Regions from separate parts of the Pseudomonas sp. H2_D02 genome, predicted to be linked through region 2. Evidence: predicted binding sites of a transcription regulator. Region 2 holds the regulator's gene; the other holds the start of a gene.
What was found. The regulator sigma-54, encoded in region 2, starts transcription at its own class of promoters, with help from an activator protein. The targets are predictions, from matches to a motif close to ANTGGCATNNANNTTGCTNT.
Positions count from the first base shown of each region.

Region 1 (15,517 bases), 920 kb from region 2:
TGCACTACGCCGTGACCCCGCGCTTCGCACCGACCAGCACCCCGGAACAACTGAGCCTGGCCGGCCAATTGCTCAGCGAATACCCGGACCTGTACATGCAGACCCACATCAGTGAAAACCTGCAGGAAGTGCAATGGGTCAAGGATCTGTTCCCGGAGCGCAAGGGTTATCTGGACGTCTACGACCACTACCAACTGCTCGGCGAACGCTCGGTGTTCGCCCACGGCGTGCACCTGTGCGACGACGAGTGCGCGCGCCTGGCGCAGACCGGTTCGGCCATTGCCTTCTGCCCGACCTCGAACCTGTTCCTGGGCAGCGGGCTGTTCAACCTGCCGATGGCGGAGAAGCACAAGGTGAACGTAGGGTTGGGCACGGACGTGGGCGGTGGCACCAGTTTTTCGCTGCTGCACACCTTGAACGAAGCCTACAAGGTCATGCAGTTGCAAGGCGCGCGGCTGAGTCCGTTCAAGTCGCTGTACCTGGCCACCCTCGGCGGCGCCCGGGCCTTGCGCCTGGAGGAAAAGATCGGGACGTTGCAGCCAGGAACCGATGCGGATTTCCTGGTGCTGGACTACAACGCGACGCCGCTGTTGAGCTATCGCCTCAAGCAGGCCAAGGACATTGCCGAGCGGTTGTTCGTGTTGATGACGCTGGGGGATGACCGGACGGTCGCGCAGACTTATGCGGCTGGGAGGTTGGTTCACCAGCGATAAAACTTCAGCGCATGTTGGATCGCCATCGCAAGCAAGCTCGCTCCCACAGGGGATATGTGTTGTTCACACTAACCCTGTGGGAGCGAGCTTGCTCGCGATTGGCGGTATGACTGATTCAACCCTCAGAGCTTGGCAGGCGTACGCCCCGGCTTCTTGCTCTGCAACAGATGCGAGAACACCGCGTGCAAGTCATCCGACGCGCTTTCCTCGTCGAGGTTGAGTTTGCTGTCGATGTGGTCCATGTGGTGCATCATCAGGTCCACCGCCAGCTTGGCGTCGCGGGCCTCGATGGCGTCGATCAGTTGGGTGTGTTCGTCATAGGAACAGTGGGATCGGTTGCCGCTTTCATACTGGGCGATGATCAACGAAGTCTGGGATACCAGGCTGCGCTGGAAGCTGATCAGCGGGGCATTCTTCGCCGCCTCGGCCAGCTTCAAGTGGAACTCGCCCGACAAGCGGATGCCGGCACCACGATCGCCGCGGGAGAAACTGTCGCGCTCGTCGCTGACCATCTGCCGCAGCTCGGCAAGCTGCTCGGCGGTGGCGTGCTGGACCGCCAGTTCCGTGATCGCCTTCTCCACCATGCGCCGGGCGAAGAACACCTGGCGTGCCTCTTCGACACTCGGGCTGGCGACGACCGCGCCGCGATTGGGCCGCAACAGCACCACGCCTTCATGGGCCAGGCGTGACAGCGCACGGCGAATGATGGTGCGGCTCACCCCGAAAATCTCCCCAAGTGCCTCTTCGCTCAATTTGGTACCGGGCGCCAGGCGCTGCTCGAGGATGGCCTCGAAAATGTGCGCATAGACAATATCGTCCTGGGTTCCGCTGCGGCCGGCTTTGCCTGCTCGCGGTTGTTTCTTGAGGGGCTGCAACTGTTCGTTCATGGGCACTCGAGTCGGGAGAACTGCGGCGATTTAACCGTGACTGTAATACGGCACAGCGGGTCGCTGGCAAGTATCGCGTAAAAAACACGGCGATTGTACACAACCTCTGATGGCAACACGACTGTACGGCTCTTTGCGGACATGGCTGTATTGCAATCGACCACGGTGTTGAGTTTAGGCTTAAACCACGAAACCCGTGGCCCATCAAGGCCAGCCAATCTACAACAAGGAACACCGCCCACCATGACCGAAGTCACGACCGCGCCACTTCGTCCCTTGGCCGATACATCGCCCTCGGCCATCGTCGCCGGCTTCATCGCCATGATGACGGGCTACACCAGTTCCCTGGTGCTGATGTTCCAGGCTGGGCAAGCGGCGGGCCTGACCAGCGGGCAGATTTCCTCGTGGATCTGGGCGATTTCCATCGGCATGGCCGTGTGCTCCATCGGCCTTTCGCTGCGCTATCGCACCCCGATTACCATTGCCTGGTCGACTCCCGGCGCGGCGTTGCTGATCACCAGCCTGGGCGGCGTGAGTTATGGCGAGGCCATCGGTGCCTATATAACGTGCGCGGCGTTGGTGACAATCTGCGGCCTGACCGGCAGTTTCGAGCGCCTGGTCAAGCGCATTCCGGCCTCGCTGGCGGCGGCGTTGCTGGCGGGCATCCTGTTCAAGATCGGCAGCGAAATCTTTGTCGCCACCCAGCACCGCACCGGCCTGGTGCTGGGCATGTTCTTCACCTACCTGATCGTCAAGCGCCTCTCGCCGCGTTACGCGGTGCTGGCGGCGCTGCTGGTCGGCACCGCGCTGTCGGGCCTGTTGGGACTTTTGGATTTCAGCGGTTTCGCCCTGGAAGTCGCGACACCGGTCTGGACCACGCCGCACTTTTCCCTGGCGGCCACCATCAGCATCGGCATCCCGCTGTTCGTCGTGGCAATGACCTCGCAGAACATGCCTGGCATTGCCGTGCTACGCGCCGATGGCTACAACGTACCGGCGTCGCCGTTGATCACCAGCACCGGCGTCGCCTCGCTGCTGCTGGCGCCGTTCGGCTCCCACGGGATCAACCTGGCGGCGATCAGCGCAGCGATCTGCACCGGGCCGCACGCCCATGAAGATCGCAACAAGCGCTACACGGCCGCCGTGTGGTGCGGGATTTTCTATGGGATTGCCGGAGTGTTCGGCGCAACGCTGGCCGCACTGTTCGCGGCATTGCCCAAGGAACTGGTGCTGTCCATCGCGGCCCTGGCGCTGTTCGGGTCGATCATCAATGGGCTGAGCATCGCCATGAGCGAAGTGAAGGAACGGGAGGCGGCACTGGTCACTTTCATGGTCACGGCGTCGGGGCTGACGCTGTTTTCCATCGGTTCGGCGTTCTGGGGGATTGTGGCGGGGGTGTTGACGTTGCTGATCCTGAACTGGCGCAACGCCTGAAACTTAAAAGCTTCGCGGGCAAGCCCGCTCCCACAGTGGATATGTGTCGTTCATATCACCTCTGTGGGAGCGGGCTTGCTCGCGAAGGCGGCCTGGCAAGCGCCGCACAAATGGCAGGCACAAAAAAACCGGCACCTGTAAAGGTCGCCGGTTTTTTTTACACCATCAAGCCTTCGGGTTGATCGGCTTTTCCGGGTACCACACGTCCAGCAACGGGCTGACTTCAACGCTGGTCAGCTCAGGACGGGCCTTGAGCCAGGCTTCAACGGCAGCGCGCTGCTCTTCGGTCACCGAGCCACGCTTCTGCAGGCAAACCAGGCCGTAGTCGTCACCGCCGACATAACCCAGGCCGTTGGCTTCCATGGCTTCTTTCAGGAAAGCGTCGAGGAAAGCGTCAATAGCCTCATCGGCCAGATCTTCTTTGAAATCCAGGTTCAGTTCGAAACCCAGCTCTTGAAATTCATCCACGCACAGCTTTTTGCGCAGACGCTGGGAACGGTTAGTCGCCATTGGAACAATCCTCATAAGTAATAACGGCCGGCACTTTACCAGTTTGGTGCGTCGATTGCCCGACTCATCGGGCATGTCGCGCTACCGCCGGTAAAAAAATACCGCTTCGACGGGCTTGGGCACGGCACAAGCCGTTGCGCCTTGGGGCATAATGCCGAACTTTCATGACCGTTGAGGGCGTTCATTTTCATGTCCTCGTCTTTTTCCCCCTCGCCTGCAGGGTTTTACTTCACATGATCAAATCTTTGCGTCCATTGCTCCTGGCCAGCCTTCTTCTTCCCCTGGCCCTTCCTGTCACCACCCACGCCGCCACCATCAACACCGCCCTGTCGCCGAATGTGCAAAAGGCCCTCAAGAACAGCAAGCTGCAAGACAACGCCCTGTCCCTGGTCATGGTGCCGCTCGATGGCCCTGGCACCCCGACGCTGTACAACGCCGATGTCTCCGTGAACCCGGCGTCCACCATGAAATTGGTCACGACCTACGCTGCTTTGGAGATGCTCGGGCCGAACCACCAGTGGAAAACCGAGTTCTACACCGACGGGACCCTCAGCGGCGGGATCCTCAACGGCAACCTGTACCTCAAGGGTGGCGGCGATCCCAAGCTGAACATGGAAAAACTCTGGCTGTTGATGCGCGACCTGCGGGCCAACGGCGTGCAGCAGGTGACCGGCGACCTGGTGCTGGATCGGAGTTTTTTCATCCAGCCACAATTGCCCGAGTTCAACGACGACGGCAACGACGAGAACAAACCCTTCCTGGTCAAGCCCGACTCGCTGCTGGTCAACCTCAAGGCCCTGCGCTTCGTCGCCCGCAACGACGGCGGCCGGGTGCTGGTATCGGTCGAGCCGCCGATTGCCAGCATCCGCATCGAAAACGTGGTCAAGGCCGCCAATGGCAAGCAGTGCGCCGCAGCGGCGTTCGCTACAACCCGGTGGCGAACGCCGATGGCAGCATGACCGTCACCGTCAGTGGCCAACTCGGCGATGGATGCAGCTCCCAGACCTACCTGTCATTGCTCGATCACGCCACCTATACCGCTGGTGCCGTGCGGGCGATCTGGAAAGAACTGGGCGGCAGCATCCAGGGCAACGATCGCCTGGCCGCGACCCCGGGCAACGCCAAGTTGCTCGCCCGGGCCTTCTCGCCAGACCTGGCGGAGATCATCCGCGACATCAACAAATACAGTAACAACACCATGGCCCAGCAACTGTTCCTCAGCCTCGGTGCGCAGTTTCGCAACGAGGCCGACGGCGACGACGCCAAGGCTGCGCAGCGGGTCGTACGCCAGTGGCTGGCCAAGAAAGGCATTACCGCGCCGCACCTGGTGATGGAAAACGGCTCGGGCCTGTCCCGCGCTGAACGGGTCAGTGCCCGGGAAATGGCGGCGATGCTGCAAGCGGCATGGCACAGCCCCTATGCGGCGGAGTTCGTCAGCTCGATGCCCATCGCCGGCACCGACGGCACCATGCGCAAGCGCCTCAAGACCACCGCCATGGCCGGCGAAGCCCACATCAAGACCGGCACGCTGAACACCGTCCGCGCCATCGCCGGCTTCAGCCGCGACATCAATGGCAACACCTGGGCGGTCGTGGCGATCCTCAACGATCCGAAGCCATGGGGTGCCTCTTCGGTGCTGGACCAGGTATTGCTTGACCTGTATCGCCAGCCGAAGCTCCCGCAGGCGGCTTCGGTGCTCTGAGCCGGGACGACAGAGATCAAGTGTGGGAGCGAGCTTGCTCGCGATTCGGTAGGTCAGCACACATCGATGCTGAATGAAATACCGCTTTCGCGAGCAAGCTCGCTCCCACAGTGGTTAGCGTAAAAGGCACTATCCCAACGGCGCCTCGACCCGATCGCGCCCGGCCTGCTTGGCCGCATAGACCCCCGAGTCAGCTCGTAGCAGCAGCGCATCGGCGCCTTCGCCGGGACGGAGGCTGGCGACGCCAAAACTCGCAGTGATGACCCCCACCTCCTCGATCGGCGCCCCGCGCAGGCCGTCCCACAATCCCACGGCCAGCGCGTAGGCGCTTTCACCGTCGGTGTCCGGGCACAACACCACGAACTCTTCCCCGCCCAGCCGGCAGAACACATCGGTGCGTCGCAGTCGCTGGGTGATGCGCTCGCAGACCGCTTGCAAGACTCGGTCGCCCATCGCGTGCCCATATTGATCGTTGATGCGTTTGAAATGATCAATGTCGAGCATGATGACCGCCATTTCCCCAGAGCCGCGCTCGACCCGGGCCAACTCCGAGGTCAGCCGCTCCTGGAAATAACGCCGGTTGCGAATCCCGGTCAGGGTGTCGGTCACGGACAGAGCCCGCAGCTCTTCTTCCACACGCTTGAGATCGGAAATATCCGAAATATAACCGTGCCACAGCACCCCGCCGCCCGGCAGTTGCTCGGGCGTTGCCTCGCCGCGGACCCAACGCAGGCCCCGCAGTGGCAACTGCACCCGATACTCTTCGCGCCATGGGCTCAGGGTATCGGCCGAGGTGCGGATCGACGCGCGAACCCGCGCACTGTCCAAGGGATGAATGCGGGAAAAAATCGCTTCGGCGTGCCGCACCAGGACGTCCGGCTCCAGTTCGTAGATATCCCGGATGCCATCGCTGGCGTAGATCACGCTGAAGCTGCCGTTGAAATCCATCTTGAACTGATAGATACCGCCGGGCACATGGGCGCTGAGTTTCTTCAACAACAGATCCCTGGCGGCCAATGCTTCGTGGACGCGCTTGCGCTCGGTGACGTCGATGCAGATCGCCAGGTGCCCGACCCAAAGCCCCTGGTCGTCCAGCACCGGAGTCGCCAGCATGTTCACCGTCAGATAGCTGCCGTCGCGGCGTACGAGCGTCCACTCCCGCGCCTGCTGGCCACCCTGCTCGCCGCCTTCCAGCAACATGGCGTGGCAGGTGGGGATCGGTTTGCCAAAGCGAGCGGCGAGCTGGGCTGCCCGCTCCTGCAGCTCGCGCGGGACATGGAGGCTTTCCAGGGTCATGCTCTGCAAGACATCGCAGCTCCGATAACCGAGCATCTGCTCGGCACCGGCATTGAAAGTGGTGATGACACCGCGCAAATCAGTGGCAATGATCGCAACCTGTGTCGCGGCGTCGAGCACGCCCCTCAACTGGCCATGGGTCCCGCGCAATTCCGTTTCCCGGGCCCGCAGTTCCTGGGTCCGTTGCTCCACCAGCGCCAGGGCCCGTTGCCGCTGGCTGACCAGCGTGTAGAACAAGACACTGAGCATCAGGCTGAGTAACCCGCCCAGCACCGTCAGGCTCATCACGCTGGAATGATTGCTCGACAGGAACAAGTGGCTGGGTCGCAGCTCAACCCGGAAGTCACGATCGGCCAGGCGCAACAGCCGGGTCGCCGACAACTCGCTTTTGCCCGGGCGGTCAGGGCTCTCGTACAGCACTTCTTGATGATCGTCGCTGGACAGGTCCAGCACCCGCATCGACAAGTTGTCATGACCGGAATCCGGCAGGCCATCAGACATCAGTTGGCGCATGCTGACCGCAGCCACGACGAAACCCAACAGTTCACTTCCGGAATGCCGCACCACTGGCGCGGCCAGCATGATTCCCCTGGAAAAGATCGGATCGACGCCGACCAGGTCCAGGGGCTTGGACACTGTCATGGCGTTACGTTCGCGGGCCCGTTCCAGCGTGGCGCGGCGCGTGGGTTGGTAAAGCAGATCCAGGCCCAGCGGTGCGCCATAGGAGGGCTGGCCCTGGACGTACAGCACCGGTACGTATTCGTCCCGCTCGGGGGCCTCTCGCAGCAGGCCCGCCTCGTCCGGCTCACGAATGGTAAACGTACCGGAGACTTCGGCGCGCGCCTGGTGCTCGAATGCCTGCCGCTCGTCCCGAAGCACCCGGGGCGCCCAGGCGAAGGCCCGGGTATGGCGCAGCATGGCTTCGGTGTAGCCATGGAATTCGGTGTTGGAAACCCCATCGGAGTTGGCGAAGAAACGCCTCAGGCTGTCGAGGCGTTGGACCTGGTCCTGAAAGCGCTCTTCGATGCGGCTGTAGCGCTCGTCGACTTGCAGCGCGAAACGTTGGCGCAGTTGCTGATTGAACAGATTCAACGTGCCCCAGGCCAACAAGCCGGTCAGCAAGCCCCCCGCCACCAGGACCAGTGAAGCCACCAGCCACGCTGAAACATCTTCGCTGATAAAACCCAGGATCCTGGGACGCACCGGATGTAAAAATGCCATACCCATAACTCAGAAAAGGACCAGGCATTTTGAACCGCCCCGATCACAGCTAAGTTATAGCTATTTGCCACTATTTTAGCCAGCCCCAAAAACACCCGGAAGCCTTGAATTTCAAGGCTTGGGTGGATCCAATCAACGAGATCAGCGTGCCGTGATTTTCCATGCGCGGTGAATCTTGCTGTTTCGGGCGAAATCCGGATCGATGGTCTTCGCGGTGATTTCCTCCACCGCGTAACGCTCGGCCAAGTTCTCTTCGAGTTGGAACTTGCGGAAGTTGTTGGAGAAATACAACACGCCGCCCGGCGCCAGGCGCGCCATGGCCAGGTCCAGCAACTGGACGTGATCGCGCTGCACGTCGAACACGCCTTCCATGCGCTTGGAGTTGGAGAAGGTCGGCGGATCGATGAAGATCAGCTCGTATTCGTCACGGCTGGCTTCCAGCCACGCCATCACGTCACCCTGCTCCAGGCGGTTCTTGTCGGAAAAGCCATTGAGCGACAGGTTGCGCCGCGCCCAATCCAGGTAGGTTTTCGACAAATCGACGCTGGTAGTGCTGCGGGCACCGCCCTTGGCAGCGTGGACGCTGGCGGTCGCGGTGTAGCAGAACAGGTTGAGGAAGCGCTTGCCGGCCGCTTCTTTCTGGATTCGCAGACGCATGGGCCGGTGATCGAGAAACAGCCCGGTGTCGAGGTAATCCGTGAGGTTGACGAGCAGCTTCACGCCGCCTTCGTTGACTTCGGTGAACTTGCCTTGGGCACTCTGGCGCTCGTACTGCTTGGTGCCGCTCTGGCGCTCGCGGCGCTTGATGATGACGCGGCTCTTGTCGACGTTCAAGGCCTGGGGGATCGCCGCCAGCGCATCGAACAAGCGGGCCGAGGCCTTTTCCGGATCGATGGACTTCGGCGCGACGTACTCCTGCACGTGAACCCAATCGTGGTACAGGTCGATGGCCATCGAGTATTCCGGCATGTCGGCATCGTAGACGCGATAGCAGTCCACGCCTTCACGCTTGGCCCACTTGCTCAGCAGCTTGAGGTTTTTCTGCAGGCGATTGGCGAACATCTGCCCGCCTTCGCTCAGGCGCGCCTGTTCGACCACGGGGGCCGGTGCCGACGCTGGCTTGATCGGGTTGCCGTTCTTGTTGTACTGACGCTCCTGCGGGACATCCGGGGTCTGGTCGTAGGCGGATTGCTCACGCTCGGCCTGGCGTTGCTCCGGGGTCCGACGCTCGCCCGTGACGAACTGATCCGGCAACACCTTGATCAACAGCAGCTTGCAGGGCAAGGCGCCGTTCCAGAACGAATACTGCTTGTGGCTGCGAATGCCCATGCGCTTGCCCAGGTCCGGCGCGCCGGTGAACACCGCGGCCTCCCAGTTCAGGCAGGCCTGGCGCAGGCGTTCGCCGAGGTTCTGGTAGAGATAAAGCAGGCTGGCTTCATCGCCCAGGCGTTCGCCATACGGAGGGTTGCAGATCACCAGGCCTTTCTGGTTCTGGTCCGGGCGCGGCTCGAAGGTGGCGACTTCGCCCTGGTAGATCTTGATCCACTCGCTCAGGCCCGCGCGCTCGACGTTGTTGCGACCCGGCTGGATCAGCCGTGGATCGGCCTCGTAGCCGCGGATCCACAACGGCGGCTTGGCCAGCCCGGCAGCGGCGCGTTCAGAGGCTTCTTCATGAAGCTTCTTCCACAACGCCGGCACATGGCCGAGCCAGGCGGTAAAGCCCCATTGCTGGCGACGCAGGTTCGGCGCCATGTCGGCGGCGATCATGCCGGCTTCCACCAGGAATGTGCCGACGCCGCACATCGGGTCGGCCAGCGCCCCGCCTTCGGCGGCAATGCGCGGCCAACCGGCGCGGATCAGGATCGCGGCGGCGAGGTTTTCCTTCAGCGGCGCGGCGCCTTGCTGCAGGCGATAACCGCGCTGGTGCAGGCTGTGGCCGGAAAGGTCCAGGGAGAGGATCGCTTCGCCGCGGTCCAGGCGCAGGTGGATGCGCAGGTCCGGGTTGAGCTTGTCGATGGACGGGCGCTCGCCCGACGGCGTACGCAGTTTGTCGACAATGGCGTCCTTGACCTTCAAGGCGCCGAAATGGGTGTTGTCGATGCCCGAGCCGTGGCCGCTGAACTCCACCGCCAGGGTGCCGTCGGCGAGCATGTGGTCTTGCCAGTCGACATCCAGCACACCGTGGTAAAGGTCTTCGGCATCCTTCATCGGGAAGCGCTTGAGCACCAGCAACACGCGGTTGGCCAGGCGGGACCAGAGGCAGAGCCGATAGGCCGTCTCCATGTCAGCGCTGCCGCGAACGGCCGAGGTATGCTCTCGCGCCTCTTCAAGGCCAAGCCCGACGGCTTCCTCAAGAAGCAGGCCTTCGAGGCCCTTGGGGCAAGTGAGGAAGAGTTCGAAACGGTCGGACATGGGATTTCCAGAGCCTTTGGCTAAGTGGGCCGGGCAACGCATTGCCGGGCCGGGTTCAATCAGGTGCTTTTCTCAAGAGCACCCGCGTGGCACGAAAGTGTGCCGCTCCGTCCTCGCCGCTCAGGTTCAAAGAGCTTAGATGCGAGGGCAGATAAAAAATTCTGTGCAACAAATTGTGAAAAGTCGTCCCTTTCGTCGAATAGTACCCGAGTGCAACAGGGGGACATTCTCATTCGATTCCGGCGACCGCCTTTCAGCGCAGGGCTGATCATACAGGGGTCTTGCTCGAAAGCGGGTGTCGAACATCATGTTACTTATCGCACTAACATCTTTATTGTTACGTGCTTATGACAAAACGATCATTCCATCCGTGTGACGCTTTGGTTAGAACTCACCACAGGTTGACGTCGCAACGGCGTCAACACCTTGGCTCGTCACGCTTAGCAACGAGCCACCAACGGCAGAATGATTCTGCCCCGGCCTCGATAGAGGTCGACGCTAAGCAACAGTCAACAAGTGAGGGCAACACCCTATGAGAAGACTTAAGCGTGATCCGTTGGAAAGAGCTTTTTTACGCGGTTACCAATATGGCGTTGGTGGTAAATCCCGTGAGCTTTGCCCCTTTACTCTACCGTCGGTACGTCAAGCCTGGATCAATGGCTGGCGGGAAGGACGCGGCGACAACTGGGACGGTATGACCGGCACTGCGGGTATCCACAGACTCAACGAACTTCACGCCGTCGGCTGACACAGGGCCTATTACTCAAGAACTCGACAATCTGACATCCAAACCGATTTAACCACGCACGTCCCATCCGGACGGCGGGCTGCGGCCCAGGGGGCTCCTTCAAGGAGCCCTTTTTAATGCCCGGGTTTCTTGGACTTGAGCTGCAAACACTGCTGTGGCGAGGGGATTTATCCCCGCTGGGCTGCGCAGCAACCCCAAAAAGATCACACAATAAACCTGACACACCGAGAGCAGCTTACAGGGGCCGCTTCACGCCCAGCGGGGATAAATCCCCTCGCCACAAATGGACCTCACCAACCTTAGGAATCACCCCAACGCCGCAATCGCATCCACCGACTCGCGAATCAACGCTGGCCCCTTGTAGATGAACCCCGAATAAACCTGCACCAGGCTCGCCCCGGCGGTGATCTTCTCGGCGGCGTGCCGACCTTCGGTAATCCCGCCCGCCGCGATGATCGGCAAACGTCCCGCCAATTCACCCGCCAGGACTTTTACGGTGTGGGTGCTCTTGTCACGCACCGGCGCGCCAGACAAGCCGCCCGCCTCATCACCGTGTTCCAGCCCTTCGACACCTTCGCGGCCCAGCGTGGTATTGGTGGCGATCACCGCGTCCATGCCTGTCTCGATCAGCGCCTGGGCCACTTGGGCGGTTTCCTCGTCGCTCATGTCCGGGGCAATCTTGATCGCCAGCGGCACATGTCGGCCATGGGTGACCGCCAGCTCCGCACGGCGCCGGGCCAGGTCGGCCAGCAGTTGCTTGAGCGAATCACCGAACTGCAGGCTGCGCAGCCCCGGGGTGTTCGGGGAACTGACGTTCACGGTGATATAGCTGGCGTGGGCGTAGACCTTGTCCAGGCAGATCAGGTAATCGTCGACGGCACGCTCCACCGGGGTGTCGAAGTTCTTGCCGATGTTGATGCCCAGCACACCCTTGTACCTGGCCGCCGCGACACGGGCCAGCAGGTGATCGACGCCCAGGTTGTTGAAGCCCATGCGATTGATGATCGCCTCGGCCTGGGGCAGACGGAACAGTCGTGGCTTGGGGTTGCCCGGCTGCGGCCGCGGCGTCACGGTGCCGATTTCCACGAAGCCGAAACCCAATTGCGCGAAGCCGTCGATGGCCGCGCCATTCTTGTCCAGGCCCGCCGCCAGCCCGACCGGGTTGGGAAACTCCAGCCCCATGACCGTCACCGGCAGTTTCGCCGGGGCCTTGCACAGCAGACCGTTAAGGCCCAAGCGCCCGCCCGCGCCGATCAAGTCCAGGGACAGGTCGTGGGAGGTTTCCGGGGAGAATTTGAACAGCAGTTCACGGGCCAGGGTGTACATGGGCGGCTTTGACTCGGGCGACGAAATGAGGCGGCGATTATAGCCGCGCAACGGCGTCGCAAGCGAGGCGCTCGCACAAAACCGCAGCGCTGGCATATGCCTTGCACCTTTTTGGTCATCAGCGCCCCATGCCAACGACGGAATGAGTGCCGCACTGTTTCAAAGGACAACGGCGTCGGCGTCCGGCCTCTCCTGGCCAGGACACGGCGCCTTTTCATGTGGAAGGTGATATCGATGAATGAAGTTCCAGCCACGCCCCTGGCCTGGGTCAATGGCAGCGATGCCCCGGAAAAGAGCGCGATCAACCTCGGCTTCATGGCCTTGAGCGACTGCGCCCCGGTGGTGGTGGCCGCCACCCAAGGCTTCGCCCAACCCTACGGCCTGACCCTGAATCTCAAGCGCCAGGCATCCTGGGCCAACCTGCGGGACAAGCTGGTCAGCGGTGAAATCGATGCCGCCCACAGCCTCTATGGCTTGATCTACGCAGTGCATCTGGGCATTGGCGGCGTCGCACCGACGGACATGGCCGTGCTGATGGGGTTGAACCAGAACGGCCAGAGCATCAACCTCTCCCACGGCCTCCAGGCCCAAGGCGTGACCAGTCCTGAAGCACTGGAACGGCACGTGCACCAAACTCGCCCGAAACTGACCTTCGCCCAGACCTTCCCCACCGGCACCCATGCCATGTGGCTCTATTACTGGCTCGCGGCCCAGGGCATCCATCCGCTATCGGATGTCGACAGCGTCGTGGTGCCGCCGCCGCAGATGGTCGCCCACCTGCAAGCCGGGCGCATCGACGGTTTTTGCGTGGGCGAGCCCTGGTGCGCCAGTGCGGTAAAGCAAAACCTCGGTTTTACCCTGGCGACCACCCAGACCATCTGGCCCGACCACCCGGAAAAGGTCCTCGGCTGCACCCGCGCGTTCGTCGAGCAATACCCCAATACCGCCCGGGCGCTGGTAATGGCGATCCTGGAAGCAAGCCGCTTCATCGAGCAAAGCACTGAAAACCGTCGCAGCACCGCACAACTGTTGAGCGCACCCGAATACCTCGACGCGCCGCTGGACTGCATCGAGCCGCGCTTGCTGGGCATCTATGCCGACGGCTTGGGCAACAGTTGGCAGGACCCCCATGCCATGCGCTTCCACGGAGGCGGCGAGGTGAACCTGCCATACTTGTCCGATGGCATGTGGTTCATGACCCAGTTCCGTCGCTGGGGCCTGCTGCGTGAAGACCCGGACTACCTGGCCGTCGCGCGCCAGGTCCAGCAGCTCAAGCTGTACCGTGAAGCCGCCGCGGCGCTGGGCGTAATCTCCCCAGGCCAGGACATGCGCAGCAGCCAACTGATCGACGGCACCACCTGGGACGGCACTGATCCGGCCGGGTACGCCCGCAGCTTCAAACTGCACGCCTTGAGCGATGCGGCTCCCCTTCTCGCCAGCCGCTGACAGGAGCCACGACCATGCTGCGTATCCTGCTGATCAACGACACCGCGAAAAAAGTCGGTCGCCTGAAAGCCGCCCTGATTGAAGCCGGTTTCGAAGTGATCGACGAATCCGGCCTGACCATCGACCTGCCGGCGCGCGTCGAAACAGTGCGTCCGGACGTGATCCTGATCGATACCGAGTCACCCGGACGCGATGTGATGGAGCAAGTGGTGCTGGTCAGTCGTGACCAGCCGCGACCGATCGTCATGTTTACCGACGAGCACGACCCGGATGTAATGCGCCAGGCGATCAAGTCGGGCGTCAGCGCCTACATCGTCGAAGGCATCCATGCCGCGCGCCTGCAACCGATCCTCGACGTCGCCATGGCCCGCTTCGAAAGCGACCAGGCCCTGCGCGCCCAACTCCTGGCCCGGGACCAGCAACTGGCCGAACGCAAGCGCATCGAACTGGCCAAGGGCATGCTCATGAAGATGAAGGAGTGCAACGAGGAACAGGCCTACACCCTGATGCGCCGCCAGGCCATGAGCCGCCAGCAGAAGCTGATCCAGGTGGCGGAGCAGATCATTGCCATGAATGAGCTGCTGGGCTGAAAGCCTTGTAGCGCAGGGCCTGCCGCCATCGCGAGCAGGCTCGCTCCCACAGGTCCGAGCACACCTCTGGCCCCTGTGGGAGCGAGCTTGCTCGCGATAGCTATCTAGCCTTCAACATCGCAATCGACTGACCCACCGTCATCGCGAGCAAGCTCGCTCCCACATTGATCTCAGGGTGAGCACTAGCATTTGCGAACGCTCCCGATCCACTGTGAGAGCGAGCCCGCTCGCGAAGGGCTCGCCCCGAATTATCAGGTTGGCACAGATCTCGCTTAACCCACCCCACAGGTAACCAACGGCGGTTGCCCCACCTACGACAAAGACGTCGCATACCCCATTGCCCTCCAGCAATCCGGGTTGCGGCGTTTTTTTGTTTTGGTCCTGCGGGACCGGTGGTGCGACCACAGGCGGCGCACTGCTCAAAGCACTGACTCATTTCTCGAGACTTTTACAGCTGAGGTGCGCGATGAATTCAAGCTTCTGGAAATCCGGCCATACCCCGACACTGTTCGCGGCCTTCCTCTATTTCGACCTGAGTTTCATGGTCTGGTACCTGCTTGGCCCATTGGCGGTGCAGATATCCACCGACCTGCACCTGACCACTCAACAGCGCGGCCTGATGGTCGCCACGCCGATCCTCGCCGGCGCCGTACTGCGCTTGTTCATGGGTCTGCTGGCCGACCGGATTTCACCCAAGACCGCCGGCATGGTCGGCCAGGTGATCGTCATCGGTGCGCTGTTCTGCGCCTGGAAACTCGGCATCCACAGCTATGAACAAGCGTTGCTGCTGGGCCTGTTCCTGGGCGTGGCCGGTGCTTCGTTCGCCGTCGCCCTGCCACTGGCGTCCCAGTGGTATCCGCCCCAGCACCAAGGCAAGGCCATGGGCATCGCCGGTGCGGGCAACTCCGGCACCGTGCTCGCTGCATTGATCGCACCGGTCATGGCCGTGGCCTTTGGCTGGACCAATGTGTTCGGCTTCGCGCTGATCCCGCTGGTCCTGACCCTGATCGCCTTCAGCTTGATGGCCAAGAACGCCCCCGAGCGGCCGAAAGCCAAATCCATGGCTGACTACCTCAAGGCCCTCGGCGATCGCGACAGCTGGTGGTTCATGTTTTTCTACAGCGTGACCTTTGGCGGCTTCATCGGCCTGGCCAGCGCCCTGCCCGGCTACTTCAACGACCAATACGGCCTGAGCCCGGTCACCGCCGGCTACTACACCGCCGCCTGCGTCT
Region 1 covers NZ_CP162816.1:5,030,821-5,046,337, forward strand. Annotated here, with positions in the region: gene guaD (guanine deaminase) at 1-713, shown strand, start outside; gene AB4N42_RS22910 (GntR family transcriptional regulator) at 836-1,600, opposite strand; gene AB4N42_RS22915 (benzoate/H(+) symporter BenE family transporter) at 1,844-3,034, shown strand; gene AB4N42_RS22920 (YggL family protein) at 3,200-3,544, opposite strand; partial or broken gene dacB (D-alanyl-D-alanine carboxypeptidase/D-alanyl-D-alanine endopeptidase) at 3,778-5,246, shown strand; gene AB4N42_RS22930 (sensor domain-containing diguanylate cyclase) at 5,376-7,763, opposite strand; gene rlmKL (bifunctional 23S rRNA (guanine(2069)-N(7))-methyltransferase RlmK/23S rRNA (guanine(2445)-N(2))-methyltransferase RlmL) at 7,905-10,175, opposite strand; gene rmf (ribosome modulation factor) at 10,708-10,923, shown strand; gene AB4N42_RS22945 (quinone-dependent dihydroorotate dehydrogenase) at 11,230-12,249, opposite strand; gene AB4N42_RS22950 (CmpA/NrtA family ABC transporter substrate-binding protein) at 12,484-13,695, shown strand; gene AB4N42_RS22955 (ANTAR domain-containing response regulator) at 13,710-14,285, shown strand; gene AB4N42_RS22960 (nitrate/nitrite transporter) at 14,752-15,517, shown strand, end outside.
Region 1: a site for sigma-54 is predicted at 12,338-12,357, ahead of AB4N42_RS22950 (CmpA/NrtA family ABC transporter substrate-binding protein). Genes of this name have one in related genera too.

Region 2 (15,517 bases):
TGACATGAACCAATCCAGCGACCTGATTCAATCGGCACAACGTACTGTCCGCCTCGAACTTGAAGCCGTACAAGGCTTGTTGCCCCGTATCGACGCTGATTTCGTACGCGCCTGCGAGATGATTCTGGCCAGCAAGGGCCGTGTGGTCGTGGTCGGCATGGGCAAGTCCGGCCACATTGGCAACAAGATCGCCGCCACGCTGGCCAGCACCGGCACCACGGCTTTTTTTGTTCACCCCGCCGAAGCCAGCCACGGCGACATGGGCATGATCACCCGGGACGATGTCATCCTGGCACTGTCCAACTCGGGCTCGACCAATGAAATCCTCACATTGCTGCCATTGATCAAGCGACTGGGCATCCAGATGATCAGCGTCACCGGCAATCCAGATTCACCACTGGCCAAGGCAGCCGAGGTGAACCTCAATGTTCATGTCGAGCACGAAGCCTGCCCCTTGAACCTGGCGCCGACCTCGTCCACCACTGCAGCCCTGGTCATGGGCGACGCCCTGGCCGTGGCCCTGCTGGAGGCCCGCGGGTTCACCGCCGAGGATTTCGCCTTCTCCCATCCTGGTGGCGCCCTGGGCCGTCGCCTGTTGCTCAAAGTCGAGAACGTGATGCACAGCGCAAACGAGCTGCCGCAGGTTCAACGCGGCACGCTGCTCAAGGATGCGCTCATGGAAATGACCCGCAAGGGCCTGGGCATGACCGTTATCCTCGAAGCCGACGGCAAGCTCGCCGGGATCTTTACCGACGGTGACCTGCGCCGTACGCTCGACCGCGCTATTGATATACGTAACGCAACCATCGATGAAGTCATGACCCTTCACGGCAAGACTGCGCGCCCCGACATGCTGGCCGCAGAAGCCCTGAAAATCATGGAAGACCATAGGATCAATGCACTGGTGGTAGTGGATGAAGAGGATCGCGCGATCGGCGCTTTCAACTTGTCCGACCTCCTTCGCGCTGGAGTAATGTGATGACGACCGACCTGCTGCAACGGGGCAAGAACATCAAGCTCGCCGTTTTCGACGTCGACGGTGTACTCACCGATGGCCGCCTGTATTTCCTCGAAGACGGCAGCGAGTTCAAGACCTTCAACACCCTCGACGGCCAGGGCATCAAGATGCTGATGGCCGCGGGCGTCCAGACCGCCATTATCAGTGGTCGCAAGACCCCGGTGGTCGAGCGGCGAGCGAAGAATCTCGGCATCCCGCACCTTTACCAGGGTCGGGAAGACAAGTTGGTGGTGCTGGACGAACTGCTGGGCCAACTCAATCTAAGCTATGAGCAGGTTGCCTACCTCGGCGACGATTTGCCGGACCTGCCGGTGATTCGCCGGGTCGGCCTGGGCATGGCGGTGGCCAACGCAGCCGCTTTCGTACGCGAGCACGCCCACGGCGTCACCACCGCGAAGGGCGGCGAAGGCGCCGCCCGCGAATTCTGTGAATTGATCCTGAACGCCCAGGGCCACCTCGAAGCGGCCAACGCCGCGTACTTGTGAGCCATTTATGTTAAGCAAGAAGATTCGCACCCTACTGGTGTTCGGCTGCATCGCCGCGATTTTTGCGGCGGTGGGCTACTGGAACATCAGCCCGGAACGCTTCCTTGACCCTTCCGTGACCAAGGTCGAGGAAAACGATATCGATTGGTATGCGACCAATACGCATACCCTACAATACCTGCCAGACGGCAAAGTGCAGTACGAAATGACGTCTGACAAAGTCGACCATGTAAAGGCCAGTGATATAACACTGGTCACCAAACCGGACCTGAACATGTTCCGCGGCACTGAATTCCCGTGGCACGTGCAGAGCGAGCGCGCCGAGGTCAATCCCGGCGGTACCGAAGTCGAACTGATCGACTCGGTACGCATCGCCCGGACCGATGAGAAAAACCGTACGACCATCATCACCAGCAGTCGCATGACGGTCTTTCCGCAACGAGAATATGCGCAGACCGAGCAACCCGTTAGAATCGACGGCGCTGGCGGCGTGTCGACCGGCGTAGGAATGAAGGCGTATTTGAAGGAAAGCAGGATACACCTGCTATCGAAAGTAAGAGGACAGTATGAAGCTCGCTAAAACCCTCCCTATTTTGCTCAGTCTGGGCGCAGCACTGGGAAGCGCGAGCGCCTGGGCCCTCCCCAACGACCGCGACCAGCCTATCCGTATCCAGGCCGACGATGCACAACTGGACGACAAGAACGGTGTCGCCACCTATAAAGGTGACGTGATCATCACCCAGGGTTCGATGAAAGTGACCGGCAACACCGTGACCATCACCCGCACCCAGTCCGGCGATATCGACGTGGTGACTTCGGTGGGCAACCTGGCCTACTTCGAACAACTGCAAACCGCGGGCGACACCAAGCCTGTACAGGGTTATGGGGTTACCATCCAGTATCACGCCGCCCAGGACCGCGTTGTCCTGATCGACCGCGCCAAGGTTGTCGACAAGGACAACAACGTGACCCAAGGCGAGAAAATCGTCTATGACACGGTCAAGAAACTGGCCAGCGCGGGTCGTGCCACTGGCAGCAAGGTCACCGAGGCGCGTCCGCGTATCGACATGGTGATCCAGCCGAAAAAGAAAACCGACGAGCAAAAGGCCCAGTAATGGCAACTCTGAAAGCCCAACACCTGGCCAAGAGCTACAAGAGCCGCCAGGTTGTGCGCGATGTCAGCCTGTCCATCGAGAGCGGCCAGATCGTTGGCCTGCTCGGCCCCAACGGCGCGGGCAAGACGACCTGCTTCTATATGATCGTCGGCCTGGTCCAGGCCGATCAGGGCCGCGTCCTGATCGACGACCTGGACGTCAGCCACCAGCCGATGCACGGCCGGGCGAAGGCCGGGATCGGCTATCTACCGCAAGAAGCCTCGATCTTCCGCAAACTGTCGGTTGCCGACAACATCATGGCCATCCTCGAGACCCGCAAGGAACTCGACAAGGCCGGCCGTCGACAGGAACTGGAAAGCCTGCTGCAGGAATTCCACATCAGCCACATTCGCGACAACCTGGGCATGAGCCTGTCCGGTGGCGAACGTCGCCGCGTGGAAATCGCCCGTGCCCTGGCCACCGCGCCGAAATTCATCCTCCTCGACGAACCGTTCGCCGGCGTGGACCCGATTTCGGTCGGTGACATCAAGCAGATCATCCATCACCTCAAGGCCAAGGGGATCGGCGTGCTGATCACCGACCACAACGTGCGCGAGACGCTGGATATCTGCGAGACCGCCTACATTGTCAATGACGGCCAGTTGATTGCCGAAGGCGACTCCGCGACTATCCTGGCCAATGAACTGGTCAAGGAAGTGTATCTGGGTCACGAGTTTCGCCTGTAAGCGCAGATGTCTGGTGCATCGCCGGGCGTCGCCAATTTTATTGTGGCGACGCTCTAGGCAAACACCTCAGTTTCAGGCATATAATTTGCTTAAGTTTGGCGCTCCGGCGCCCTTGTAGTGGATGGCGCATGTGCGGCCGGCGAATAAGGTGTTAAGCCCCTGCCATGAAACCATCGCTAGTCTTGAGAATGGGCCAGCAGCTGACGATGACGCCGCAGCTGCAACAGGCCATCCGCCTGCTCCAATTGTCGACCCTGGACCTGCAACAGGAAATCCAGGAGGCCCTGGAGTCCAATCCGATGCTCGAACGCCAGGAAGAAGGCGACGACTTCGACAACTCCGATCCGCTGGCCGACAACGTCGAACAGAAAACCCCTGCCGAAATCCCGGAACCGTCCTATCAGGAAGCCGCCCCGACGGTGGATAACATCGAGGACGGCGAGTGGAACGAACGCATTCCCAACGACCTGCCCGTGGATACGGCATGGGAAGACGTCTACCAGACCAGCGCCAGCAGCCTGCCAAGCGGCGATGACGACGAGTGGGACTTCACCACCCGCACCTCCGCCGGCGAAAGCCTGCAAAGCCACTTGCTGTGGCAACTGAACCTGGCGCCGATGTCCGACACCGATCGCCTGATCGCCGTGACCCTGATCGATTGCATCAACAACCAGGGCTACCTGGACGAGACACTCGAAGAAATTCTCGAAGCTTTCGACCCCGAGCTCGACATCGAGCTGGATGAGGTCGAGGCGGTCCTGCACCGCATCCAGCAGTTCGAACCCGCCGGCATCGGCGCCCGCAGCCTGGGCGAATGCCTCTTGCTGCAACTGCGCCAGTTGCCCGCCAAGACACCGTGGCTGGCCGAAGCCAAGCGACTGGTCACCGACTACATCGACTTGCTGGGCGGCCGCGACTACAGCCAACTGATGCGGCGCATGAAACTCAAGGAAGACGAGCTGCGCCAAGTCATCGAGCTGGTGCAAAGCCTCAATCCACGGCCCGGCTCGCAGATCGAATCCACCGAGCCTGAATACGTTGTCCCCGACGTGATCGTGCGCAAGCACAATGATCGCTGGCTGGTGGAGCTCAACCAGGAATCGGTGCCGAAACTTCGGGTCAACGCCCAATACGCCGGTTTCGTAAAACGCGCCGACACCAGCGCCGACAACACGTTCATGCGCAACCAGTTGCAGGAAGCGCGCTGGTTCATCAAGAGCCTGCAGAGCCGCAACGAAACCCTGATGAAAGTGGCGACCCAGATCGTCGAGCATCAGCGCGGCTTCCTGGAATACGGTGATGAAGCGATGAAACCGTTGGTCCTGCATGACATTGCCGAGGCAGTGGGCATGCACGAGTCGACGATTTCACGGGTGACCACCCAGAAATTCATGCATACCCCGCGGGGAATCTATGAATTGAAATATTTTTTCTCCAGCCATGTCAGCACCTCGGAAGGCGGCGAATGCTCGTCCACGGCCATCCGCGCGATCATCAAGAAACTGGTCGCCGCGGAAAATCAGAAAAAGCCGTTGAGTGACAGCAAGATCGCTGGTTTACTGGAGGCACAAGGCATTCAGGTGGCCCGCCGTACCGTCGCCAAATACCGCGAATCCCTCGGGATCGCACCTTCGAGCGAACGCAAGCGGTTGATGTAACAGGCCACGCCACAGCGTTCCAGTGGCAGGCAACCCAGCCTGCCGCTTTATGCACTGGCAACGAAGGAGAAGCTGTATGCAAGTCAACATCAGTGGACACCAACTGGAAGTGACCGAACCCCTGCGCACCTACATCGGCGAAAAACTCGACCGATTGGAAAGGCATTTCGACAAGATCACCAACGTGCAAGTCACGATGTGCGTCGAAAAACTGCTGCAGAAAATCGAAGCCACGCTGCATATTCCCGGCGGAGAAGTGGTTGCCAACGCAGAGCACACAGACATGTATGCCGCGATTGACCTGCTGACCGACAAGCTGGATCGCCAACTCAAAAAGCATAAGGAAAAGACCCAGAGCCTCCTCCAGGGCGCAACCGGTCGTTAACCCCCCCAATCCATGATCCGACTAGAAACCATCCTGACCCCCGGCCGTTCCCAAGTGAACGCGCCGGGCGGCAGTAAAAAGAAAGCCCTCGAACAAATCGCCAACCTGATCCACCGCGAAGTGCCGGATCTGGAAATGCAGGATGTCTTCGAGGCACTGGTTGCCCGTGAAAAACTCGGTTCCACCGGTTTTGGCAACGGCATTGCCATCCCCCATTGCCGCCTCAAGGGCTGCGCCTCGCCTATCAGCGCGCTGCTGCACCTTGAAGCCCCCATAGATTTCGACGCCATCGATGGCGCCCCGGTCGACCTGCTGTTCGTCTTGCTGGTCCCGGAAGCCGCAACCGATGCGCACCTGGAGCTGCTGCGCCAGATCGCCAGCATGCTGGATCGCAAGGAAGTACGCGAAAAACTGCGCAGCGCCCCGAGCAACGAAGCCTTGTATCAGGTAGTCCTGGACGAGCAGAACGGCCATTAAACATGCGCATGATCATCGTCAGTGGCCGCTCCGGCTCAGGTAAAAGCACGGCCCTCAATGTGCTTGAGGACAGCGGCTACTATTGCATCGACAACCTGCCGGCTGGCCTGCTTCCGGAATTGGCCGAGCGCGCCCTGATCCACACCGAACTCGCGCAACCGCTGGTCGCCGTGTCCATCGATGCCCGTAACCTGCCCAGCCATCTGTCGCGATTTCCGGAATTGCTCGAAGAAGTTCGCAACCGGCATATCCAATGCGATGTGCTGTACCTGGATGCCGACGAAGAAACACTGCTCAAGCGCTTTTCAGAAACCCGTCGACGCCACCCGCTGAGCAACGCCAGCCGCTCCCTGGCTGAAGCGATCCATGACGAGAGCCAACTGCTCGGCCCCATCGCCGACCTGGCCGACCTCAAGGTCAACACCACGCACCTGAACTTGTACCAGCTGCGCGACACCATCAAGTTGCGCCTGCTGAACCAGCCTGAACCGGGAACGGCGTTTCTCGTCGAATCGTTCGGTTTCAAGCGCGGCATGCCGGTCGATGCCGACTTGGTGTTCGATGTTCGCTGCCTGCCCAACCCGTATTGGAAACCGGAGCTGCGCGAGCAGTCCGGACTGGACCAGCCAGTGGTCGATTATCTCGCTGCCCAACCGGACGTAGAGGAAATGTTCCAGGACATCTCCAGCTACCTCCTCAAATGGCTGCCCCGCTTCGCAGCGAGCAACCGGGCCTATGTCACGATCGCCATTGGCTGCACCGGTGGTCATCACCGTTCCGTCTACCTGACCGAGCGTCTGGGTCAGCTCCTGCAACAATCCCTGAAGAACGTCCAGGTTCGCCACCGCGACCTCAGCTAAAGGATTCACATCGCGATGCCTGCTCGGGAAATTGAAATCATCAACAAGCTGGGTTTGCATGCCCGGGCATCGGCGAAATTTGTGGGTGTGGCGGGTAAATTCCCTGACACCACGATCCGCGTCGGGCGCACGCCTGAAACAGCAGTCGACGGAAAAAGCATCATGGCGATGATGATGCTCGCTGCGGGCAAGGGCACCAGGATTCACTTGAGCACCGAGGGCGAACAGGCACAGGAAGCGATGGATGCCTTGGTCGCGCTGATCAACAATTATTTCGACGAAGGGGAATAACTGTGGCGAGGGGATCAAATCCCCTCGCCACACAGGAAATTCTGAGAACAAAAAAGGCGCGTCACCCAAATGGATGACGCGCCTTTTTTTCGGCCCTGAATATCAGCTACCCGCCACCGTCATACGCTCGATCAACACCGAACCGGTGCGGATGTTGCTGCGCAGCTCCAGGTCGTTCCCCACCGCCACGATCTGCTTGAACATGTCACGCATGTTCCCCGCGATAGTGACTTCCTGGACCGGGAATTGGATCTCGCCATTCTCGACCCAGAAACCCGCCGCGCCACGGGAGTAATCCCCGGTGACCATGTTCAGGCCATGGCCCATCAATTCGGTGACCAGCAGGCCACGCCCCATGCGCCGCAACAATGCCGCCTGGTCTTCTTCACCGTGAGTGACGAACAGGTTGTGCACGCCACCCGCATTAGCGGTGCTCGGCATGCCAAGTTTACGGCCCGAATACGTACCAAGGATGTATGAAACCAGTTCACCGTTTTCCACGAACGGCTTGGCGTAGGTCGCCAGCCCATCGCCGTCGAACGCCGAACTGCCCATGGCTTGCATCAGGTGTGGGCGCTCGTCGATGGTCATCCATTCAGGGAAAAGTTTCTGGCCCAACGCGCCTTCGAGGAACGACGACTTGCGATATAGATTGCCGCCGGACACCGCCGACAGGAAGCTGCCGAACAGGCCACCGGCCAATTCGGCGGAAAACAGCACTGGCACCTCGCAGGTCGGTACCGGCCGAGCGCCCAGGCGACTGGCTGCCCGTTGTGCGGCTTTCTGGCCGATGCTGACCGGGTCCGCCAGCAACGTGCCCTGGCGATTCACGTCATACCAGTAATCGCGCTGCATCTGGCCGTCGGCCTCGGCGATCATCACGCAGCTGAGGCTGTGGCGGGTCGATGCGTAACCGCCGATAAACCCATGGCTGTTGCCATAGACCCGGCAGCCCTGGTGGGTGTTGAGCGTCGTGCCGTCGGCATTCTTGATCCGGCTGTCGGCGTCGAATGCTGCGGCTTCGCAGCGCAGCGCTTGTTCGATGGCTTGCTCAGGCGTGATATCCCAGGCATGGAACAGATCGAAGTCCTTCAGATCCTTGCACATCAGCGCAGCATCGGCCAAACCCGAGGCCTCGTCTTCGGACGTGTGCTTGGCAATCGCCAATGCCGCGGCGACTGTTTCGCGAATAGCGTCAGGACCGCTGGCCGAGGTGCTGGCCGAGCCCTTGCGCTGGCCTACGTACAAGGTAATGCCGAAACCCTGGTCACGGTTGAATTCGACGGTTTCCACTTCGCGCTGGCGCACCGAAGTCGACAGCCCCTGCTCCAGCGATACCGCCACTTCACAGGCGCTGGCGCCCTGTCGCTTGGCCTCGGCGAGAATCTGCTCGACTTGTTCCTGCAGTGCCGGCAATGCCTGGGGGCCGACGCTTTGAACTGCACTCATGGTGTTCTCCACTCAAATTCTGCTTTCGGTAACGGTTTTGTACGCAAAGCGCCTGGACGTTTTTTCGTACAAACCCTTGGCCTTCGAGCGACCGGGCCGGACAACCGGCCCCCGACTGGTTATCATGGCGGCGTTTCTTTGCGGACTGCCACCATGGTTGATTCTTACGACGACTCCCTCTACGAGGGTGAAAAAAGCAAATCCCAGGTCAAACGCGAGCTGCATGCTCTGGTTGACCTCGGCGAGCGACTGACAACACTCAAGCCTGACTTGCTGGCCAAGCTGCCCCTGACCGACGCCTTGCGCCGGGCTTTGGCCGATGCGCCCAAGCACACCGCGAATATCGCGCGTAAACGGCACCTGCAATTCATCGGCAAACTGATGCGCGATCAGGACACTGACGCCATCCTCGTTCTGCTCGACCAGCTCGATGCCTCCACCCGGCAGTACAACGAACGCTTCCACAACCTGGAACGCTGGCGCGATCGCTTGATCGCAGGCGACGACGGCACCTTGGAAAAATTCGTCATCGACTACCCGGAGGCCGATCGCCAGCAATTGCGCTCCCTGATTCGTCAGGCCCAGCACGAACTGGCGCAGAACAAGCCACCGGCCTCGAGCCGTAAAATCTTCAAGTACATCCGTGAGCTGGACGAGACTCAACGCGGCCTGCGCTGATCGCCAACAGCTTTATTCCCTTGCCAGGGGTGGCGATTACCGTGGCGAGGGCGCTTGTTCCCGCTCGGTTGCGTTGCAACCGCATCGGGGCTACTGCGTAGCCCAGCGGGAGCAAGCTCCCTCGCCACAATGACTCACGCAAGCCCCTGAATATTTTCATGCCCCCGTGCCACCCACGGTAATCGCATCGATCTTCAGGGTCGGCTGGCCGACGCCCACCGGCACCGACTGCCCGTCCTTTCCGCATGTGCCCACGCCACTGTCCAGCGCCAGGTCGTTACCGACCATCGACACCTTGCTCATCGCCTCCGGCCCGTTGCCGATCAAGGTCGCACCCTTGACTGGCGCAGTGATCTTGCCATCTTCGATCAGGTAGGCCTCGCTGGTGGAAAACACGAACTTGCCACTGGTGATGTCCACCTGGCCGCCGCCGAGGTTGGCGCAATAGATGCCCTTCTTCACCGACGCGATGATTTCCGCCGGATCGCTCTGGCCGCCCAGCATGTAGGTATTGGTCATGCGCGGCATCGGCAGGTGTGCGTAGGATTCGCGACGACCATTACCGGTGCGGGCTACGCCCATGAGGCGGGCATTGAGCTTGTCTTGCATGTAGCCTTTGAGCACGCCATTCTCGATCAATGTGGTGCACTCGGTCGGGGTGCCCTCGTCATCGACGCTCAGGGAGCCACGACGGCCGGCCAGGGTTCCGTCATCGACAATGGTGCAGAGTTTCGAGGCAACCATTTCGCCCATGCGTCCGCTGTAGGCCGAGCTGCCCTTGCGATTGAAGTCACCTTCCAGGCCGTGGCCGACGGCTTCGTGCAACAACACGCCGGACCAGCCGGAGCCGAGCACCACGGGCAAGGTGCCGGCCGGGGCCGGGATCGCTTCCAGGTTGACCAGCGCCTGGCGCAGCGCCTCGCGGGCGTAGCCCATGGCGCGGTCTTCGCTGAGGAAATAACGGTAGTCGGTACGCCCGCCGCCGCCATGACCGCCGCGCTCGCGCCGGCCGTTCTGCTCGACGATCACGCTGACGTTGAAGCGCACCAGCGGTCGCACGTCCGCCGCCAGGCCACCGTCGGTCGACGCCACCAGGATCCGCTCCCAGACCCCAGCCATGCTCACCGAAACCTGCTGGATACGCGGGTCAAGGGCGCGGGTCGCCACGTCGATACGCTTGAGCAGTTCGACTTTCTCGGCACGGCTCATGACTTCCAACGGATTGTCCGGTGCATATAGTTGGGCCACGTCCTGGCTGCTGAACGCCTGGACCGTGCCATTCTGCCCGGCCCGGGAGATCGAACGAGCGGCACGGGCCGCGGCGCCGAGTGCTTCGAGGGTGATCGCATTGCTGTAGGCGAAACCGGTCTTTTCCCCGGACTGGGCCCGCACGCCCACGCCTTGGTCGAGGTTGAAACTGCCTTCCTTGACGATGCCGTCTTCCAGCGACCATGACTCGGAGATCTGGCCTTGGAAATACAGGTCGGCGGCATCGATGCCCGGACCGGCCAGGTCGCCCAGCACGCCTTGCAGACTTTCCAGGGCCACGCCGCCGGGGGCCAAAAGGTGTTCACTGACTGAGGACAACAACCCGCTCATATGTTTTACGCCTTGAATTCGTCGTCTTGGACAGGTCGCTGTCGGGCGCCCTGCGAGAAAAAGCGCCGGTGGTTCGCCACCGGCATGCGCGCCCGGATGGACGCCTGTTCGCTGCTGTCGCGCTCGGCCAGCAGCACGGCCTCGCCTTGATCCTGTTGTGCCAGCACGCGGCCCCACGGGTCGACAATCGCCGCGTGACCAAAAGTCTCCCTTGGCCCTGGATGCACGCCGCCCTGGGCCGCCGCCAGCACATAACACTGGGTTTCGATGGCCCGGGCGCGGATCAGCACGTCCCAATGGGCCGCGCCGGTCACCGCGGTAAACGCCGAAGGCGCGGTGATCAACTCGGCACCGGCTGCCCGCAACTCGCTATAGAGCTCAGGGAAACGCAGGTCATAACACACCGTCAGGCCCACCCGGCCCACGGGAGTATCGGCAACGACCACGTTGCCGCCATAAGCATAGTCATCGGATTCGCGATAACGCCCGCGATTGTCCGCCACGTCCACGTCGAACAGGTGCAACTTGTCATAGCGCGCCACGATCTGGCCTTGGTCGTCCACCAGCAACGAACAGGCATGGGCCTTGGCCTCGGGCTGGTCCACGGGCGGCAACGGCAATGTACCGGCGACAATCCATAACCTGAGGTCGCGGGCGACCTGTTTCAACCAGGGCAGGATCGGCCCCTGACCAAAGGCTTCGTCGCGACCGATCTGCGCCACGTCCCGCCGGCCCATGGCGGCGAAATTTTCAGGCAGCACCGCCAGCCTTGCGCCACCCGCCGCAGCCTGCTCCAGCAGCACGCGGGCACGAGCCAAGTTGGCGAGCACGTCGCTTTGGCTGACCATCTGAATCACGGCGACTGGCATGGTGCTTCCCTCACTTTTTACATCACTGCCCCTGTGGGAGCGAGCTTGCTCGCGATAGCGGTGTATCAGTCACATTTTCCTTTGCTGACCCACCGCTATCGCGAGCAAGCTCGCTCCCACAGGGACTCGCGTTAACCTGTCAAAACGGTTTGTCGAAGCTGATCTTCGGTTCTTTCCACGGCCCCTTGACGTCATATCTTACGCTGGCAAAACGCGCCACGCGGTCACCGATCAGCTTGTCGATCAAAAACAGCGCCCCGCCCACCGCCGGTGCGCCGACGATCAGTGCGGCGATCGGCAGGTTGTTCGTCACCGGCAGGGTCACCAACAGCTTGGCGTCTACCCGGTCGGTGACCATGTCCAGCGTACCGTTGAGCTCAAGGTTGCTGGACGGCCCCGCCAGGGTGATGGGCTCGCGCGTGACGTACACGCCGTCGCTCGCCACCAGCAGCCCCTTGACCCGGTCGTAGCTCAGTCCTTTGCCGAACAGGTCGGAAAAATCCAGGCGCAAGCGCCGACCGATGGAATTGAAGTTCAACAGGCCAAATACCCGCAAAGCCTGGGCGCTGCCTTCAACCTCAACGAACTGGCCCTTGCTCAATGACGCATCGAGACTGCCGGAGAAACGCTTGGTGGCAACCCAGGCGGGCGAGCCGGGCCAACGACCGTCCACATCCAGGCGGAATTCCTGGCTGGTCACACTCGGCGCGAACCCCCACCCTTTGAGGACATCAGCCAGGTTCTTGCCCTTGATACGGCCCTTGTACCAACTGCTGGTGGAACCGGGTACGCCTTCCCAGGCGCCATTGCCGTTCAACACCATGCCTTTGAGGCCCATGTCCAACTCGTTCAACGCGATACCCTTGCCGGTAGGGCGCACCTTCAATGACCAGGCGCCAATCAGATCAGGGCCTTGGAACAACTGGTCGATGGCAATATCCATCGCTGGAATTTTGCTGGGATCGACCGTGGCCAGAGGATCCGGGGCGTTTTCATCGGCCTGGACCGTCGGGTCCACAGCCGGCAGGCGCACATAATCCAGCTTGATGCCGATCGGGGCGGCTTTCGCATCCGGCAGGCTGACGCTGCCCTTGGCCTGCTGGCTGTCAAGCCGCAGGGCCCAGGCATCCGGTTTGCGGTCCAACTGCACCGAAGCCTGGTCCAGCGTCGTACCCATGGCCGTGAGCTTGCCCACTTTCAGGTCGGCGCTGCTGAGCACTTGTCGGGCACTGCCGCCCGGATCCTGGCCTGCGTATTTGCCCAGCAGATCCTGCCAGGGGCTCACGTCCAGTTCCGACAGCGCGCCACGCAGTCGCAACCCCCTGCCGCCAGGCAATACTGCATCACCGGCACCCAGCAGCAATTCACCACGACCGTCGGCGACCTTTCCACTCGGCGCGGCATAAGTGAAACTGGCCAGGTCGCCGTAATTGACCCAATAACGCCGCTCCGGCCCCTGCAGCGTCATGCGGAACACCGTGTCGCGCCCGATATCGGCGGCCATCCCGAAGGGGGCCGGCAAGTCCACCGCTACACCCTTGAGGTTGGAGCTGACCGACAACTGGCTGTCGGCGCCGTCGAGGATCACTTGCAGTTGATACGGAACCACCCCGGAGACGGGCAATGGCTGGGTCACGCTCAGCCAATCGGTGAGTTTCTTCACCTCGACCCGCCCCGACGCCGTCACTCGCGTATTGAGCGCACCGGCGCGGCCCTCGGCAAAAATCTGTGCAGCCACAGGTCGATCGAACGCCCTGGCCGCGATGTTCTTGCCGCTCAATCCCTTGCTGCTGTCGAAGCGGAAATCACCCTTGAGTTCGGTCAACTCGAGCGCCGGCTCGCTTAGCTTGAGCCGGGCCTTGTCAGTGGCAAAATCCACCAGGATTTTCGGTTGCTCGCCTTTGACCAGCGGGATATCGAGCTTCACGCTGCCTTGCAGCGCACCGTCGCCTTCCCAACCGGCGAACGTCTCGGCCGTACCGATAGGCGCAGTCTGGAGGATCTTCAGCCCATCGCCCAATCCACCGGCAAACCCGCCATCCAGCAGCAGATGAGAGCTCTGCCCGGTGGGCACGTGGGGAATGTTCACCGAAACATCTTTCACCTGGGTATCGAGCAGTTGCCCCTGGCTGGCAAAAATACGCACGCCACTGTCTTCGACAAACACATCGCCGCTGACCTTGCTGACGGAAGGCCAGCCCGGCTGGAAGGCCAGTTCGGCGTCATGCACCTTGAAAAACAGGCTGATGCTGCGGGCTGCGTCCTCGGCACCTTTGTTCAGCGAACCCTGGTACTGGAAAAAACCTTCGTCCACCGCGCCCTTGACGATTGCCGTGCGCAGCCACTCGTCCAGCGCCGGGCTGAGGACGGCCGGCAGGTACTTGCCGGTATAGCGTCCGTCGCCATCCACCAGGCCGACCCGCAGGTCCATGTAGTCTTCCTGGCTGTGGTCGAAATGCAGACGAATCAGGAAATCGCCGGCAATCCGGCCTTCCTCCCCCAGCACCTTCAGGTAGGGCGCGATCAGGGTGAAGCCCTGCTTGTCGAGCTTCCAGGTCAACCGGGCGTTGGCTTGCAGGTATTGCCAGGGCTTGGCGAAGATCGGCGCCAGATGCAGGGAGAAATCCTTGCTGTCCATGCGCAGTTCGCCGCCGCCGAGGTCACCGCTGAGGCTGCCGGAAACGTTGCGCGCCGCCGGCGCGCCGTGATAGGCGTCAAAGCCCACCGTATCCAGGTTGGTGGCAAAGCTGACTTTCTGGTCGCCGGTGTTCTGTGGACGAAAGTCCACCAGCACGTTACGCAGGCCACCGGTCACCTTGAGCCGATCGATCGCCGTGGCGAGGCCCTCGGGCAACGGCGCCAAGGCATTGAGCAACGGCGTCAGCGGTGTCAGGTCGAGACGATCGGCCTCCAGGTGCCAGCGCTCCTCGGCCTTATCGGTGGCTTCGCTTTGTTGTAGCTGCAAGCGCGATTCCCAACGGGTCTCGCCCAGGCTCATCGCAAAGGTATCAAGCGTCGCATTGAACCCTTGGCTGCCGCGTTGAAAGTAGCCGTTGAGGGCCAGATTCTGGATCTGTACCGGTTTGCGGTCGGCGTAGGCGCCCTGCAACTGCGGCGCGTTCAGTCGTACCGCCGCGCTTTGCACGGTGCCCGCCCCCCAACTGAGCCAGAACTCACCACCGGCCTTGATCTCGGAAAAATTCCATTGTTGGGTCAGGCGTTTCGGCAGCCATTTGGACCAATCGCTTTGCGGCAGGCTCAGGTAGGCATCGGCCTCGCCATTCTTCCAGTCGCTGGCTCGGATCCGGGTACGCACATTCATCGCCACGGGTTGGCCGTCAGGCAGGGTCAGGCGGGCATCCAATCGTTGGCGCGTGGGGCCGGTGCGCAGGCTCAGGCCAACGTAGGTCAGGCTCAGCGGTGGCTGATCCAAAGGTTGCAAGGTAACTTGGCTGTCGAGCACCGACAGCTTCGAGACGATTTGCATCCGGTTCAGCAACTGCTGCGGATCAAGGGGCTGATCGTCCCGCACTGGCAGGCCTTCCAAGGCCCACTTGCCGTCGGCGCCTTCCTTGAGGCTGATCTTCAGCCCACTCACTTCCAGATGAGCGATGCGCACCTGACGCGTCAGCAGGCTGTCCCATAGATCGGGCACGACGCGCACTTGATCCAGGTGCAAGGCATTGGCACCGTCGCCAACCACGACGTCACGCGCCGCCAATATAGGCGCCAGGGCGCTCCAGCTCCCGTCGAGGCTGCCAACGTGCACGGGCATGCCCAAGGCTTCGCTGGCCCGGGTCTCCAGCTCACCGCGGTATTCGGCCACCAGCGGGACCAGTTCCCGACCGAGGCTGACGTACAACGCCAGCAGCACCAGCAACAGTGCACACAAGCCCAGCCCCCAGCGC
Region 2 covers NZ_CP162816.1:5,948,504-5,964,020, forward strand. Annotated here, with positions in the region: gene AB4N42_RS27275 (KpsF/GutQ family sugar-phosphate isomerase) at 5-979, shown strand; gene AB4N42_RS27280 (KdsC family phosphatase) at 979-1,503, shown strand; gene lptC (LPS export ABC transporter periplasmic protein LptC) at 1,511-2,083, shown strand; gene lptA (lipopolysaccharide transport periplasmic protein LptA) at 2,070-2,618, shown strand; gene lptB (LPS export ABC transporter ATP-binding protein) at 2,618-3,343, shown strand; gene AB4N42_RS27300 (RNA polymerase factor sigma-54) at 3,508-5,001, shown strand; gene hpf (ribosome hibernation-promoting factor, HPF/YfiA family) at 5,078-5,386, shown strand; gene ptsN (PTS IIA-like nitrogen regulatory protein PtsN) at 5,399-5,863, shown strand; gene rapZ (RNase adapter RapZ) at 5,866-6,723, shown strand; gene AB4N42_RS27320 (HPr family phosphocarrier protein) at 6,739-7,014, shown strand; gene pmbA (metalloprotease PmbA) at 7,117-8,463, opposite strand; gene yjgA (ribosome biogenesis factor YjgA) at 8,617-9,141, shown strand; gene tldD (metalloprotease TldD) at 9,298-10,740, opposite strand; gene AB4N42_RS27340 (carbon-nitrogen hydrolase family protein) at 10,746-11,609, opposite strand; gene AB4N42_RS27345 (YhdP family protein) at 11,749-15,517, opposite strand, start outside.